Regions from separate parts of the Streptomyces sp. NPDC048483 genome, predicted to be linked through region 1. Evidence: riboswitches for the same ligand, from Rfam matches in the RefSeq annotation. Region 1 holds a riboswitch; the other holds the start of a gene.
The links. A riboswitch is a leader RNA that binds a small molecule or an ion and turns the genes downstream of it on or off. The one in region 1 is predicted to bind thiamine pyrophosphate.
Positions count from the first base shown of each region.

Region 1 (8,351 bases):
CGCCGGGATGGGCGCGATGGCGGCCGCTGCACGGCTGGCCGTTGCGGGCCACCGGGTGGCGGTGTACGAGCGCGGCGCGACGTACGGCGGCGCGCTGCGGCGCTACGAACGGGACGGCTTCGCCTTCGACACGGGGCCCGGTCTGCTGCATCTGCCCGCGGTCTACCGCGATCTGTTCCTCAAGACCGGGCGCGAGCCGCTGGAGAGCTGTGTGGAGCTGGCGCAGGTCGACCCGGCCCGCCGCCATGTCTTCGCGGACGGCACCGGCGTCTCGCTGCCGAACGCCTCCCGGGCCGGTGTCCTCGCGGCCCTGGACGGAGCGCTGGGCGAGGGCGCGGGCGAGCGCTGGAGCGCACTGGTCAACCGCGCCCGCGAGGCCTGGGACGCCACCCGCCGCCCGCTCTTGGAGGAGCCGCTGTGGCAGGACTGGCGGGTGCTGGGCCGCGACCCGTATCCGGCGGTCCGCAGGCGCGGGCTGTTCGGCCGCGGCAAGGGCCCCACGACCGCCACCCTCGCCGAGGTCGCCCGCCGGGAGCTGGCCGACCCGCGGCTGATCGCCCTGCTCGAGAGCCATGCGCTGGCGTACGGCTTCGACCCGCGCAGCGCCCCCGCGAGCGCGGCGGTGCTGCCGTACATGGAGCAGACCTTCGGAAGCTGGTACCCGCGCGGCGGAATGCGGGCGTTGGCGGCGGCGGTGTACGAGCGGTGCCGGGCGCGCAAGGTGGAGTTCACCTTCGGCGCGGAGGTGACGGGGATCGTGGAGAAGGACGGCAGGGCGGCGGGCATCGAGCTGGCCGACGGGCGGGTGGCGGAGGCCGAGTTCGTGGTGGCGGGCATCGACCCGGTGCAGCTGCCCGGGCTCTGCAACGGCAGGGAGCCCTGGGGCGAGGACGATGTCCGCCCGGACCTGGGGCCGAGCGACCGTGCCACCGGGCGGCTGACGGTCTGTCTGGCGCTGCGCGGGGCGCGCCCGGAGGACGCCGTGCACCGGACGGTGGTCCATGCCGCGGACCGGGAGGCGGAGCTGGCGGGGGTGTTCGGCGACGGTTTCGGGCTGCGGGAGCCGTGCGCCCGGCCGACGGTGACGGTGCTGCGCCCCGATGACCCCAGCACCCGGCCCGACGACGGCCATGAGGCCGTGACCCTGACCGCGACGGTCGCCCCGCCCGGTCCGGTCGACTGGCAGGACGGGGAGGCCCTGGCGCAGGACGCGGACCGGATGACCGAGATCGCCGAGGCCGCGATACCGGGGCTGCCCGAGCGGGTCCTGTGGCGGGAGGTACTCCCCCCCACGGACCGGGAGCTGGTGCCCGGACCGGCGCTGGCGGGGCAGGACGGCCGTTTTCTGCGGCCCGGCAACCGCACCCGGATACCGGGGCTCTACGCGGTCGGTGGCTGGTCGCACCCGGGCGGCGGGCCGGCGCACGCCGGGATGTCCGGCGCGATCGTGGCGGGCCTGATCGTGAACGGCGACGACTGGCACGGCTCCACATGAGCGCGTAGCACCGGCCGGGCGTCGCGCGGCTCCGGCGCCCGCTCCCGCTCAGTAGCGGTACTGCTGCTCGTCGTACCCCTGCTGCTGGTACGGCGGGTACGGCGGCTGCTCGGGCGGGAGTTCACCGTCGCGCTGCTGCGGCACCCAGACCCCGCCGGGCGGCGTCTGGCTGTAGCCCTGGCCCAGGTTCTGGCCGTCGTACTGCCCGTCGGCGTACGGCGCCTGCCCGTAGGGGTCCGGCTGCTGGTACGGGTCGTAGGGCGCGGCGTACTGCTGGTTGCCGATGTACGGGTCGGAGTACGGCGCCTGCTGCCCCTGGCCGCCCAGGCTGTCCCCGTACGCCGCGTAGGGGCCGGTGTAGGGATCCGCGTAGGTGTCCTGGCCCGCCGGGTTCTGGCCGTAACCGCCGTCGTACGCATAGCCGTTGCCGTCACTGTCGGCGTTGCCGGGGGCGGTGCCGTAGGCGTCGTACGCGTCGTACGCGTCGTAGGAGGAGCCGGGCTGCGGGATGCGGGCGTCGGGGCTGTATATGCCGTACGCACCGGTCTCGTCGGGCATCGGCTGGGGGGCGTAGACGGCGGCGGTGTCGTAGGAGCCCTGTCCGGCGTACATCTCCTGTCCGGCGGGCGAGCCCTGCCCCGCGTACGGGCTTTCGCCGGTGTACGGGCGCTGCGCGTCGTACGAGGTCTGCCCGTCGTACAGGCCCTGCGCGTCGTACGCATTCGGGGCGTCATACGGGTCCGGGGCGCCGTACACGCTCTGCGCGCCGTACGCCTCCTGCCCGCCGCCGAAGGCGTTCTGCCCGGCGGCGGCATCCTGGCCGCCCCGGAAGGCGTTGGGGCCCGCGAAGACGGTCTCCTCGTCGCCCTGGCCGGTGTTCTCGGCGACCGGCACCGCCTCCAGGTCGGAGACCTGGAGGGTCGGTTCGGCGGCGGGCGCGGCGCCCGGGCGGGCCCGGCGGCGCCGGCTCTCCCCCGGCTTGCCGCCCAGGGCCCAGCCGGTGGAGAAGCCGCGCCGGAAGGAGAGCGTCACCTGCGTCTGCCCGAAGGCGAAGGCGATCAGGCCCGCCCCGATCACGATCACCTGGGGGAGCACGACGCCGACGACCACGCCGAGGAAGCCCACGAACGCCAGCAGCCGCCAGCGCAGCCGGGCCTTGTACTGGAGGAGCACCTCGGCCAGCAGCCAGACCGCCACGAGACCGAACGCGATGTAGAGGATCGTCCAGCCCATATACGCCCCTCTTCCGCCGCTGTCCGGCAACCGTAAATCAGGACTGCTGATGCAGCCCCAGATTCTCGTAGATCTCCAGGGTCGCCGTGGAGTGGTTCAGGGTAATGAAGTGCAACCCGGGAATCTCCTCGGCCATCAAGCGCGCACACAATTCCGTCGCGTACTCGATGCCAATGGAGCGTACAGCCGCCGGGTCATCCTTGACGGCCAGAATGCGTTCGGCCAGCTCAGGTGGGAAGGCTGCGTTGCTGAGCTGGGCGAAACGCTCGATTTGCCGGACGTTGGTGACCGGCATGATCTCGGGAATGATCGGCGTCGAGCAGCCCGCCGCGGCGACCCGGTCACGCAGCCGGAAGTAGTCCTCGGCGTAGAAGAACATCTGGGTGATGGCGAAGTCGGCGCCGGCGCGGCACTTGTCGACGAAGTGCGCGACGTCGGAGTCCCAGTCCGTCGAGCGCGGGTGCATCTCGGGGAAGGCCGCGACGCCCACGCAGAAGTCGCCGGACTCCTTGATCAGCCGGACCAGGTCGGCGGCGTAGTCGACGCCATGCGGGTGGCGTACCCACTCGCCCATGGGGTCACCGGGCGGGTCGCCGCGCAGCGCGAGCATGTTGCGGATGCCGGCGTCGGCGTACTGGCCGATGACATTGCGCAGATCCGCGAGGGAGTGGTTGACGGCGGTCAGATGGGCTACCGGGGTGAGGGTGGTGTCGGTGGCGAGGCGTTCGGTGGCGCGCACCGTGCCCTCACGGGAGGTGCCGCCGGCGCCGTACGTCACGGAGACAAAGGTCGGGGAGACGGCCTCGATCCGGCGAATGGCGTTCCACAGGGTCCGCTCGCCCTTCTCCGTCTTCGGGGCGGCGAACTCGAACGAATACGACTGCTTGCCGGAAGCCAGCAGCTCACGCACGGTGCGTGCGCGATCAGTCCTGGTGGAAGCTGTACCTAGGGCCATACGGGCAGGTTAACCAGAGGCCCGGCACACACCAACCGACGGCGTTGAATGTCCACGGGTTGGACATTTTCCAGGCCACCGGCCGTCCGGAAATCGTCTCCCGGCGGCGCCGTGGCGCCCTCAGGCGCCCCAGGTACGTATCCGCTTCGCCAGTGCCGCGGCGGCCGCGCCCGGGTCGTCGGCCTCGGTGATCGCCCGGACGACCACGACCCGGCGGGCGCCGGCCTCCAGGACCTCGTCGAGGTTGGCCGCGTCGATCCCGCCGATCGCGAACCAGGGGCGCTCGGGGGCCTGGCCGGCGGTGTAGCGGACGAGGTCGAGGCCGGGGGCATGACGGCCGGGCTTGGTGGGCGTGGGCCAGCAGGGGCCCGTGCAGAAGTAGTCGACACCCGGCTCGGTGAGCGCGGCGTCCACCTCGGCCTCGGCGTGGGTGGAGCGGCCTATGAGGACGTCCTGGCCCAGGACGGCGCGGGCGGCCGGGACCGGGAGATCGCCCTGGCCGAGGTGCAGGACCTCGCTGCCGATGGCATGGGCGACATCCGCGCGGTCGTTGACCGCGAGCAGCTTGCCGTGCCGCCGGCAGGCGTCCGCGAAGACCTCGAGATGGCGCAGCTCCTCGCCGGCCTCCATGCCCTTGTCGCGCAGCTGGACGATGTCCACGCCCGAGGCGAGCACCGCGTCCAGGAACTGCGGGAGGTCGCCCTGGCGCTTGCGGGCGTCCGTGCACAGGTAGAGCCGGGCGTCGGCGAGGGCCTGTCGTGCGGTGGTCATCGGGCGGCTTTCCCCCCAGGTCGGGGGCGTACGGGCCGGTGCTCCGGCCCGTACGCCCCAAGGTTGCGGTTACGGATGGCGCGGTGGCGTCAGACGGCGAGCGCCTGCGCGCGGCGCTTCACCTCCGTGCCGCGATTCTCGCGCAGTGCCTGCGCCGGGGTGCCGGGCAGGGTCTCGTCGGGCGTGAAGAGCCACTCCAGCATCTCGTCGTCGGCGAAGCCGTCGTCGCGCAGCAGGGTCAGGGTGCCGACGAGGCCCTTGACGACCTTGCCGTCCTGGATGAAATCGGCGGGTACCTGGAGCACCCGGTTCTCGCCGCGGCGCACCGCGATCAGCTGGCCCTCCTTGACCAGCTGCCGGACGCGTGTCACCTCGACGCCGATCTCTTCGGCGATGTCGGGGAGGGTGAGCCAGGCGGGGACGAGTCCATCGATGTTTGCGTCAATCTCGGTCACAGGACAAGCCTGCCATCCCGCACTGACAGTCGGCAGCCGGGCCTCGCCATCAGAGGCGTCCGGCGCGCCGGAGGGTGACCTTGCAAGGCGCTCGGCGTGCCCCTCAGCGTGCCGCCGCTTTCAGCGGCAGCGCGGCGTCCGCGGCCCGTTCCCGGTCGACAGCGGCGCCCTTCTCGATGAGCTTGCGTCCCTGGGCCAGGTCCCTGGGGCGCCCGACCGCCAGCAGGGCGACCAGCCTGTTCTCGCGCAGCCAGAGCACCGTCCAGGAGGCCCCGGCCGGGTCGCCGCGCCAGATCGTCTCGTCGGCGGCCCCGTGATGGCCCGCGTACTGGACGAACCGGCCGAACTGCTCGGACCAGAAGTACGGGACCGGGTCGTACACCACGCCCTCCGCCGCCCCGCGCGCGATGTTCTCGGCGACCGTACGGGGGCCCTGGAGTGCGTTGTCCCAGTGGTGGATCAGCAGGCGGCGGCCGTAGCGGGCCGACGGGAAGGAGGCGCAGTCGCCGACCGCGTACACATCGGGGGCGGAGGTGAGCAGATGCTCGTCGGCGAGTACGGAGCCGTCCCCGGGCGACAGGGTGATGCCCGAGCCGGCCAGCCAGCCGGTCGCGGGGCGGGCGCCGATGCCGACGACGACGGCGTCGGCGGGCAGGGTGGTGCCGTCGGCGAGGGTGACCGCGCCGGCTGCCACGGCGGAGACGCCCACGCCGGTGCGCAGGTCGGCCCCGGCGTCCGCGTACCAGGCGCTCATGTGCGCGGTGACCTCGGCGGGCAGCGCACCGGCCAGCGGGCGGTCGGCGGCCTCCACGACGGTGACCGCGCAGCCCGCCTCGCGCGCCGCGGTCGCGAACTCCGCGCCGATCCAGCCGGCGCCGACGACCACGATCCGGTGCCGGGCGGCGAGCACCGGCCGCAGCCGCTCGGCGTCGTCCAGGGTGCGCAGCAGATGGACGCCGGGCAGGCCCTCGCTGCCGGGCAGCAGGACCGGGTCGGCGCCGGTCGCGATCACCGCGTAGTCGTACGGGATCGGGCCCTCGGCGGTGTCGGCCTCATGGGCGTCCGGGCGCAGCGCGGTGACCGGCCGGCTGAGGTGCAGGTCGATGCCCAGGGCCGCGAAGTCGACGTCGAAGGCGGCGCCGTCGGCCTTGCCGAGCAGCAGCGCCTTGGACAGCGGCGGGCGGTCGTAGGGGCGGTGGGGCTCGTCGCCGAGCAGAGTGATCGCACCGCGCCAGCCCGCCTCGCGCAGGGCGACCGCGGTCTGCACCCCCGCGATTCCCGCACCGGCGATCACCACGCGCGGTGTGTGGTCAGGGGTCTGGGAGGACGTGCTCTGCTCGGTCACCCGATCACTGTAGGACGGTGGGGGACGCCCCCAGCAGCAGCGCGCAAGGAGATCTCTGACACAGCGTCACGGACTCTCACGCCGGCGGGCCGCCCCGGGGCGCTCCCTTACGGCGCGTCGCGGGCCCGTATTAGGGTGACGGATACACGCACTCGCGGGAGCCCGGACGCACCGGGCTGAGAGGGAGGCTGGCCGGCCTCCGACCGTACGAACCTGATCCGGGTCATGCCGGCGAAGGGAGGGGCTGGACGCCCATGCATTCACCTGCCACACCATCCGTGCCGTCCACACCACTGGTGCCGTCCACAGGATCCGCGCCGTCCACCGGCCGCCCCGATGTCCTGGTCATCGGTGGCGGCATCATCGGGCTGGTCACCGCCTGGCGGGCGGCCGGCCGCGGGCTGACGGCCGCCGTGGTCGACCCCGCGCCCGGCGGCGGCGCCGCACAGGTCGCGGCCGGCATGCTGGCCGCGGTCACCGAACTCCACTACGGCGAGCAGACGCTGCTCGGCCTCAACCTCGCCTCCGCGCGGCGCTACCCGGAGTTCACCGCCGAGCTGGAGGAGGCCAGCGGGCACCGGATCGGCTACCGCCGGTGCGGCACCCTGGCGGTGGCGCTGGACGCCGACGACCGCGCCCATCTGCGCGAACTGCACGCGCTGCAGACCCGCTCCGGGCTGGACTCCCAGTGGCTGACGGGGCGCGAGTGCCGCCGCCTGGAGCCGATGCTGGCCCCCGGTGTACGCGGCGGCCTGAGGGTCGACGGCGACCACCAGGTCGATCCGCGCCGTCTGGCGAGCGCCCTGCTGATCGCCTGTGAGCGCGCCGGGGTGGCCTTCCACCGGAGCCGGGCGGAGCGGCTGACCGTCGACGGCGGGCGGGCAGTCGGCGTCCTGCTCGCCGACGGCGGGCGGCTCTCGGCCGGTCAGGTCGTGCTGGCCGCGGGCAGCCACAGCGGGCGGCTGGCCGGGGTCCCCGAGGCCGTGCTGCCGCCGGTGCGGCCGGTCAAGGGGCAGGTGCTGCGGCTGCGGCTGCCGCAGGTGCCGGCCGGGAGCCCCGCGTTCCTGTCGCGCACCGTACGGGCCGTCGTACGGGGCAATCCCCTCTACCTGGTGCCGCGGGAGAACGGCGAGCTGGTCCTGGGCGCCACCAGCGAGGAGCTGGGCTGGGACACCACCGTCACCGCGGGCGGCGTCTACGAGCTGCTGCGGGACGCGCACGAGCTGGTCCCGGGCCTGACCGAGCTGCCGCTCGTGGAGACCTGCGCCGGGCTGCGGCCCACCTCCCCCGACAATGCGCCGCTGCTCGGGCCGACCGAGCTGCCCGGCCTCCACCTGGCCACCGGGCACTTCCGCAACGGCGTCCTGCTGACGCCGGTCACCGGCGATGCGATGGCCGAAGTGCTGGCCACCGGGAGCCTCCCGGAAGAGGCCCGCCCGTTCTCCCCCGCGCGCTTCACCGCCCCAGGGGCCGTGCGCGCCCGCGTCCCAGAGGAGCAGCCCGTATGAGCGCGCCCAGCGCCCCCACCCCGACCGTCGCGGTGTCCGTCAACGGCGAGCCGCGCCGGATTCCCGGCGATCTGACCCTCGACCGCCTCGTCGCGACCCTGACCCCGGCGCCCGCCGGGGTGGCCGCCGCGGTCAACGAAACCGTGGTGCCGCGCACCCAGTGGCCCACCACCCCGCTCGGCGACGGCGACCGCGTCGAGGTGCTCACCGCGGTCCAGGGAGGCTGATCCGGACATGCCCGACACTGCGCTCTTCCAGGGGACGACCCCGGCCACGTCCGGCAGCGGCTCCGCCGCGGGCCCCGCAACCGACCCCCTCACCATCGGCGACACCACCTTCGGCTCCCGGCTGATCATGGGCACCGGTGGCGCGCCCAGCCTCGACGTCCTCGAGCGGGCGCTGCTCGCCTCCGGTACGGAACTGACGACCGTCGCCATGCGGCGGCTGGACCCGAGCGTGCAGGGCTCGGTGCTGTCCGTACTGGAACGGCACCAGATCCGGGTGCTGCCCAATACTGCGGGCTGCTTCACCGCGGGCGAGGCGGTCCTCACCGCCCGCCTGGCCCGGGAGGCGCTCGGCACCAGCTGGG
Region 1 is NZ_JBEZJZ010000146.1:7,299-15,649, forward strand. It holds gene AB0D04_RS38885 (NAD(P)/FAD-dependent oxidoreductase) at 1-1,495, shown strand, start outside; gene AB0D04_RS38890 (hypothetical protein) at 1,544-2,728, opposite strand; gene metF (methylenetetrahydrofolate reductase [NAD(P)H]) at 2,766-3,683, opposite strand; gene thiE (thiamine phosphate synthase) at 3,804-4,454, opposite strand; gene AB0D04_RS38905 (Rv2175c family DNA-binding protein) at 4,544-4,909, opposite strand; gene AB0D04_RS38910 (FAD-dependent oxidoreductase) at 5,013-6,254, opposite strand; TPP riboswitch at 6,399-6,511, shown strand; gene thiO (glycine oxidase ThiO) at 6,509-7,762, shown strand; gene thiS (sulfur carrier protein ThiS) at 7,759-7,989, shown strand; gene AB0D04_RS38925 (thiazole synthase) at 7,997-8,351, shown strand, end outside.

Region 2 (6,638 bases), on a different contig from region 1:
TGCCCCCGCAGATCGGTGTCCTTGTCGAGCTCGACAAGGAGAACGCCGAGGTCGCCAAGGGTGTCGCGCAGCACATCGCCGCGTTCGCCCCGAAGTACCTCTCCAAGGACGACGTCCCGGCCGAGGTCGTCGAGGCCGAGCGCCGCGTCGCCGAGGAGACCACCCGCGCCGAGGGCAAGCCCGAGGCCGCCCTGCCGAAGATCGTCGAGGGGCGCATCAACGGCTTCTTCAAGGACGCGACGCTGCTCGGTCAGCCGTACGCGCTCGACAACAAGAAGTCCGTCGAGAAGGTCCTCCAGGAGGCCGGTGTCACCCTGAAGCGCTTCTCGCGCATCAAGGTCGGCATCTGAGCCTGCCACGAAGGCAGCGAATGACCTGCGACCCCGCTAGGGTCGTACGCAGTCGGCCGCTCAACGGCCGGCCGCAGATGTGACGAGGAGGCCATTGCCGCACAGGGATCTGGACCAGACCCACGGCAATGGCCTTCTTCGTATGTGCACGAGGAGAGCTCAATGAATCACGGTGCCGACGGCGCGGACACAGACAAGGCCGACCACGGCGGCAGGCGACGGTTTTTGCTGAAGCTGTCCGGCGAGGCATTCGCAGGCGGCGGCGGACTGGGTGTCGACCCCGATGTGGTGCACGCCATGGCCCGCGAGATCGCCGCCGTGGTGCGCGACGGCTATGAGATCGCCATCGTGATCGGCGGCGGCAACTTCTTCCGCGGCGCCGAACTCCAGCAGCGCGGTATGGACCGGGCCCGCTCCGACTACATGGGCATGCTCGGCACGGTCATGAACTGTCTGGCCCTCCAGGACTTCCTGGAGAAGGAGGGCATCGACTCCCGCGTCCAGACCGCCATCACCATGGGCCAGGTCGCGGAGCCGTACATTCCACTGCGCGCGGTGCGCCATCTGGAGAAGGGCCGCGTCGTCATCTTCGGCGCCGGTATGGGCATGCCGTACTTCTCCACCGACACCACCGCCGCCCAGCGGGCCCTGGAGATCGACGCCGAGGCCATGCTGATGGGCAAGAACGGCGTGGACGGCGTCTACGACTCCGACCCCAAGAAGAACCCCGACGCGGTCAAGTTCGATGCGCTCGAATACGGCGAGGTCATCACCCGCGAGCTGAAGGTCGCCGATGCCACCGCCATCACCCTGTGCCGCGACAACAAGCTCCCGATCCTCGTCTTCGAGCTGCTCGCCGAGGGCAATATCGCGCGCGCGGTGAAGGGTGAGAAGATCGGCACGCTCGTCAGCGATCAGGGCACCCGGGCCTGACGGCCCCAACTGCCGAGACTCCGTACGGGCTTCACCCGTAGGGGCGGCAACTCCCGGCCGTGGGAAGACCTCGGTACGGGGATGGACAACAGCCTGCCGGTCGGACACCGTGCAGGAGAAGACGCGCGGCAGGGGCGAGGCTCTGCTTCTTACCGAAAAGACCAGGAGCAAGTGGTGATCGAAGAGATCCTCCTCGAGGCCGAGGAGAAGATGGAGAAGGCCGTCGTGGTCGCCAAGGAGGACTTCGCCGCGATCCGCACCGGTCGTGCGCACCCGGCGATGTTCAACAAGATCGTGGCGGACTACTACGGCGCCATGACCCCCATCAACCAGCTGGCGTCGTTCTCGGTTCCCGAGCCGCGGATGGCCGTGGTGACCCCGTTCGACAAGAGCGCGCTGCGCAACATCGAGCAGGCGATCCGCGACTCCGACCTCGGCGTCAACCCGAGCAACGACGGCAACATCATCCGAGTGACGTTCCCGGAGCTGACCGAGGAGCGCCGCAAGGAGTACATCAAGGTCGCCAAGGCCAAGGGCGAGGACGCGAAGATCTCGATCCGCAGCGTGCGCCGCAAGGCCAAGGAGACCCTCGACAAGCTCGTCAAGGACAAGGAGTCCGGCGAGGACGAGGTGCGCCGCGCCGAGAAGGAGCTCGACGACACCACCGCGAAGTACGTCGCGCAGGTGGACGAGCTGCTCAAGCACAAGGAATCCGAGCTCCTCGAGGTCTGATGAACGAGTCATCCTGGGGGACCCCGCCCGGCGCCGCTCACCGGTGGCCGCCCGACCAGGGAACGGCCCCCACGCTCCGTGGGGCGGCGCCCCCCGCCCCGGCGGGTCCCGTGCACGACGGGGGCAACCCGGCGCAGACTCGGCCCATGCCCATCGTGCCCGAGCCAGGCGGACACCAGGACGACCACTGGGATCACCGGGACGACCGGGGGGCTGCTCGGCTGAGCGGCCCCCTGTTCCGCGACGAAGAGCCGCAGGAGCCCATGCCCACTGCTTTCCCCGGTTCCCCCGAGCCCGGCGGCTCGCGGGGTCCAGAGAGGTCGAAGAAGAAGAGCGCGGGGCGCAATCTGCGTGCCGCGATAGGAGTCGGCGTCGGCCTCGGCGCGATCATCCTCGCGTCGCTCTTCGTCTACAAGCCCGTTTTCGTCGGCGTCATTGCGATCGCCGTCGTCGTGGGCCTGTGGGAACTGACCTCGCGGCTGTCGGAGCGCAAGGACATCCGGGTGCCGCTGGTGCCGCTCGCGGTCGGCGGCACCGCCATGGTGGTCGCCGGGTACGTACGGGGCGCCGAAGGCGCGTGGGTGGCGATGGCGCTCACCGCACTGGCCGTACTGGTCTGGCGGATGACCGAGGCGCCCGAGAACTATCTGCGGGACGTCACGGCCGGTGTCTTCGCGGCGTTCTACGTGCCGTTCCTGGCGACCTTCGTGGCCCTGATGCTCGCCGCCGAGGCCGACGGGCCGCAGCGGGTGCTGACCTTCTTGCTGCTGACGGTCGTCAGCGACACCGGGGCGTACGCGGTCGGCTGGCGCTTCGGCAAGCGCAAGCTGGCGCCGCGCATCAGCCCGGGAAAGACCCGCGAGGGCCTGCTCGGCGCGCTGCTGTTCTCGATGGTCGCCGGCGCGCTGTGCATGGAGTTCCTGATCAGGAACGGTGCCTGGTGGCAGGGCCTGCTGCTCGGCCTCGCGGTCGCGGCCAGTGCCACCCTCGGCGACCTGGGCGAATCCATGATCAAGCGCGATCTCGGCATCAAGGACATGGGCACCCTGCTGCCCGGCCACGGCGGCATCATGGACCGCCTCGACTCCCTGCTGCCGACCGCCCCGGTGGTGTGGCTGCTGTTCGTGGTCTTCGTGGGAGCAGGCTGAACCGGTATCGGTCCGCCGGGCCGCTCCGGGCGTTTCCCGCGCGCGGGGCGATACGGACTCCGCTCGCGTGATCCCCGTCCGGTTTCGTCGCGTTGTCCCTGCGTACGCGGGGGTTCCAGGGCTCTGAGGGGTCTGCCGCAGTGCGTGGCAGACCCCTCTTCGCGCGTCTGCGACACTGGAGGAACCATGCCTGCACCCGGAGAACTCACTTTCGTCGCGCCGCGCGGAGCCAAGAAGCCCCCGCGCCACCTTGCCGATCTCAGCCCTGTCGAGCGCCGTGAAGCGGTGGCCGCGATCGGCGAGAAGCCCTTTCGCGCCAAGCAGCTTTCGCAGCACTACTTCGCCCGCTACGCGCACGACCCGGCGCAGTGGACCGACATCCCGGCGGCGGCGCGCGAGAAGCTGGCGACGGAGCTGCTGCCGGACCTGATGAACGTCGTCCGGCACATCTCGTGCGACGACGACACCACCCGCAAGACCCTGTGGAAGCTGCACGACGGCACGCTCGTCGAGTCCGTCCTGATGCGCTATCCGGACCGGGTCACCATGTGCATCTCCTCGCAGGCCGGCTGCGGGATGAACTGCCCGTTCTGCGCCACCGGCCAGGCCGGGCTGGACCGTAATCTCTCCACCGCCGAGATCGTGCACCAGATCGTCGACGGGATGCGGGCACTGCGGGACGGCGAGGTTCCCGGCGGCCCGGCAAGGCTGTCCAACATCGTCTTCATGGGGATGGGCGAGCCGCTCGCCAACTACAAGCGCGTGGTCGGCGCCATCCGGCGGCTGACCGACCCGGAGCCGGACGGCCTGGGGCTGTCCCAGCGCGGCATCACCGTCTCCACGGTCGGCCTCGTCCCGGCGATGGTGCGGTTCGCGGACGAGGGCTTCAAATGCCGGCTCGCGGTGTCGCTGCATGCGCCGGACGACGAGCTGCGCGACACCCTCGTCCCCGTCAACACGCGCTGGAAGGTGCGCGAGGTGCTGGACGCGGCGTGGGAGTACGCCGAGAGGTCCGGCCGCCGCATCTCCATCGAGTACGCGCTGATCCGTGACATCAACGACCAGGCGTGGCGTGGTGACCTGCTGGGACGGCTGCTGAAGGGCAAGCGGGTCCATGTGAACCTCATCCCGCTGAATCCGACGCCCGGGTCGAAGTGGACCGCCTCGCGGCCCGAGGACGAGCGGGCGTTCGTGCGGGCCATCGAGGCGCACGGCGTGCCGGTGACCGTCCGGGACACCCGCGGCCAGGAGATCGACGGCGCCTGCGGGCAGCTCGCGGCCTCGGAACGCTGACCGCTCGCTGGTACTGTGTGATCGAACAAATGCACATTCCGACAGGGGAGCGCCACAGCGCTGAGAGTGCGGAAGCGTCGTAGAGCTACGGTGCCCGCAGACCCTTGAACCTCGCCCGGGTCATTCCGGGTAGGAAGTTCGGTCATCACTCATGCTGTTGCGCCCTGCCCGGGTCCGCTCGCCGCACGTCACCGACGTCGAAGACCGCGGACACCGGGCGGGGCCGCGTCTCTTCCTGGCCAGCCAGGAGGAAATCAGTGAGCATCACCAGCAGGATCACCGCGACAGCGCTCGCCGCCGCGGTCGGCATGACCGCTCTCGCTGCTTGCGGCAGCTCGGGCGGGGGCGACAGCGCCGACGCCAAGACCGTCACGCTGGTCAGTCATGATTCGTTCTTCGCCTCCAAGTCAGTACTTGCCGCCTTCGAGAAGGAGAGCGGTTACAAGATCAAGGTGCTCCCGGGCGGGGATGCCGGAAAGGCCGTCAACCAGGCGATTCTGTCCAAGGGCAACCCGCAGGGCGATGTGTTCTTCGGCATCGACAACACCCTGCTCTCGCGCGGCCTGAAGGCAGACCTCTTCAGCCCGTACAAGGCCAAGGGGCTGGACGGAGTGCCTGCCGGTCTGCAGCTCGACAAGGGCAGGCACCGTGTCACCCCGCTCGACTACGGCGACATCTGCGTCAATTACGACCGCGCCTACTTCGCCCAGCACAAGATCGCCCCGCCGAAGACCTTCGACGACCTGATCAAGCCCGCATACAAGGGGCTGCTCGTCACGGAGAATTCCGCGACCTCCTCTCCCGGACTCGCCTTCCAGCTCGGCACCATCGCCAAGTACGGCGAGACCGGCTGGCAGGGCTACTGGAAGAAGCTCAAGGCCAACGGCGTCGAGGTCGTCGACGGCTGGAACCAGGCCTACAACGAGCGGTTCTCGGGCTCCGCGGCCGGCAAGCGCAAGGGCGACAAGCCGCTGGTGGTCTCCTACGCCTCCAGTCCGATCGCCGAGGTCAAGAAGCCGGAGCCCCGCCAGGCGCCGACCGGCGTCGCGACCGGCACCTGCTTCCGCCAGATCGAATTCGGCGGTCTGCTCAAGGGCGCGAAGAACGAGAAGGGCGGCAAGGCGCTGCTGGACTTCCTGCTGAGCAAGAAGTTCCAGGAGGACATGCCGCTGCAGATGTACGTCAACCCGGCTCTCAAGGACGCCAAGGTGCCGGCGCTGTTCACCAAGTACGGCGCGACGATCGACAAGCCGGGGACGCTGGCCCCGGAGACGATCACCAAGAACCGCGAACAGTGGATCAAGCAGTGGTCCTCGCTCGTTCTGAAGTAACCCGCGCCCTGCGCACCAGGCCTTCGCGGCGGACGGCGGTGCGGCTCGGCCTGATGGCCCTGCCGCTCGCCTTCTTCGCGCTGTTCTTCGCGTATCCGGTCGTGGCGATCGTGGGGCGGGGCCTGAAGGACGGCGGGCGCTGGCAGCCCGGCCGGATCGGTGCGGTGCTGGGCGATCCCGACGTCCTGCATGTGCTGTGGTTCACCGTCTGGCAGGCGGCGGCCTCGACCGCACTGACGCTGCTGATCGCCCTGCCCGGCGCGTATGTCTTTGCGCGTTTCGACTTCCCCGGCAAACAGCTGCTGCGGGCGGTCGTGATGGTGCCGTTCGTGCTGCCGACCGTCGTGGTCGGCTCGGCATTCCTGGCGCTGGTCGGGCGGGGCGGGCTGCTGGACGACCTGTGGGGTGTCCGTCTGGACACGTCGGTGTGGGCGATTTTGCTGGCCCACGTCTTCTTCAACTACGCCGTGGTCGTACGGACCGTCGGCGGCCTCTGGGGACAGCTCGATCCGCGGCAGGAAGAGGCGGCGCGGGTGCTGGGCGCCGGACGGTTCGCCGCCTGGCGCAGGGTGACGCTGCCCGCGCTCGGTCCGGCCGTCGCCGCCGCCGCGCTGATGGTCTTCCTGTTCACCTTCACCTCCTTCGGAATCGTGCAGATTCTGGGCGGGCCGACCTTCTCGACCCTGGAGGTCGAGATCTACCGGCAGACCGCGGACTACCTCGACCTGCCGACGGCCGCCGTCCTCACCCTGCTCCAATTCGTGGCGGTGCTGGGAATCCTGGCGCTGCACGCCTGGACCGTGCGCCGGCGGGAATCCACCCTGCGGCTCGTGGACTCCTCCGCGACCGCC
Region 2 is NZ_JBEZJZ010000075.1:33,706-40,343, reverse strand. It holds gene tsf (translation elongation factor Ts) at 1-350, shown strand, start outside; gene pyrH (UMP kinase) at 513-1,283, shown strand; gene frr (ribosome recycling factor) at 1,458-2,015, shown strand; gene AB0D04_RS29740 (phosphatidate cytidylyltransferase) at 2,015-3,163, shown strand; gene rlmN (23S rRNA (adenine(2503)-C(2))-methyltransferase RlmN) at 3,350-4,456, shown strand; TPP riboswitch at 4,490-4,610, shown strand; gene AB0D04_RS29730 (thiamine ABC transporter substrate-binding protein) at 4,714-5,787, shown strand; gene AB0D04_RS29725 (iron ABC transporter permease) at 5,841-6,638, shown strand, end outside.
Region 2: it holds a riboswitch for thiamine pyrophosphate, as region 1 does, so the genes downstream of both, AB0D04_RS29730 (thiamine ABC transporter substrate-binding protein) here and thiO (glycine oxidase ThiO) in region 1, are expected to answer to the same signal.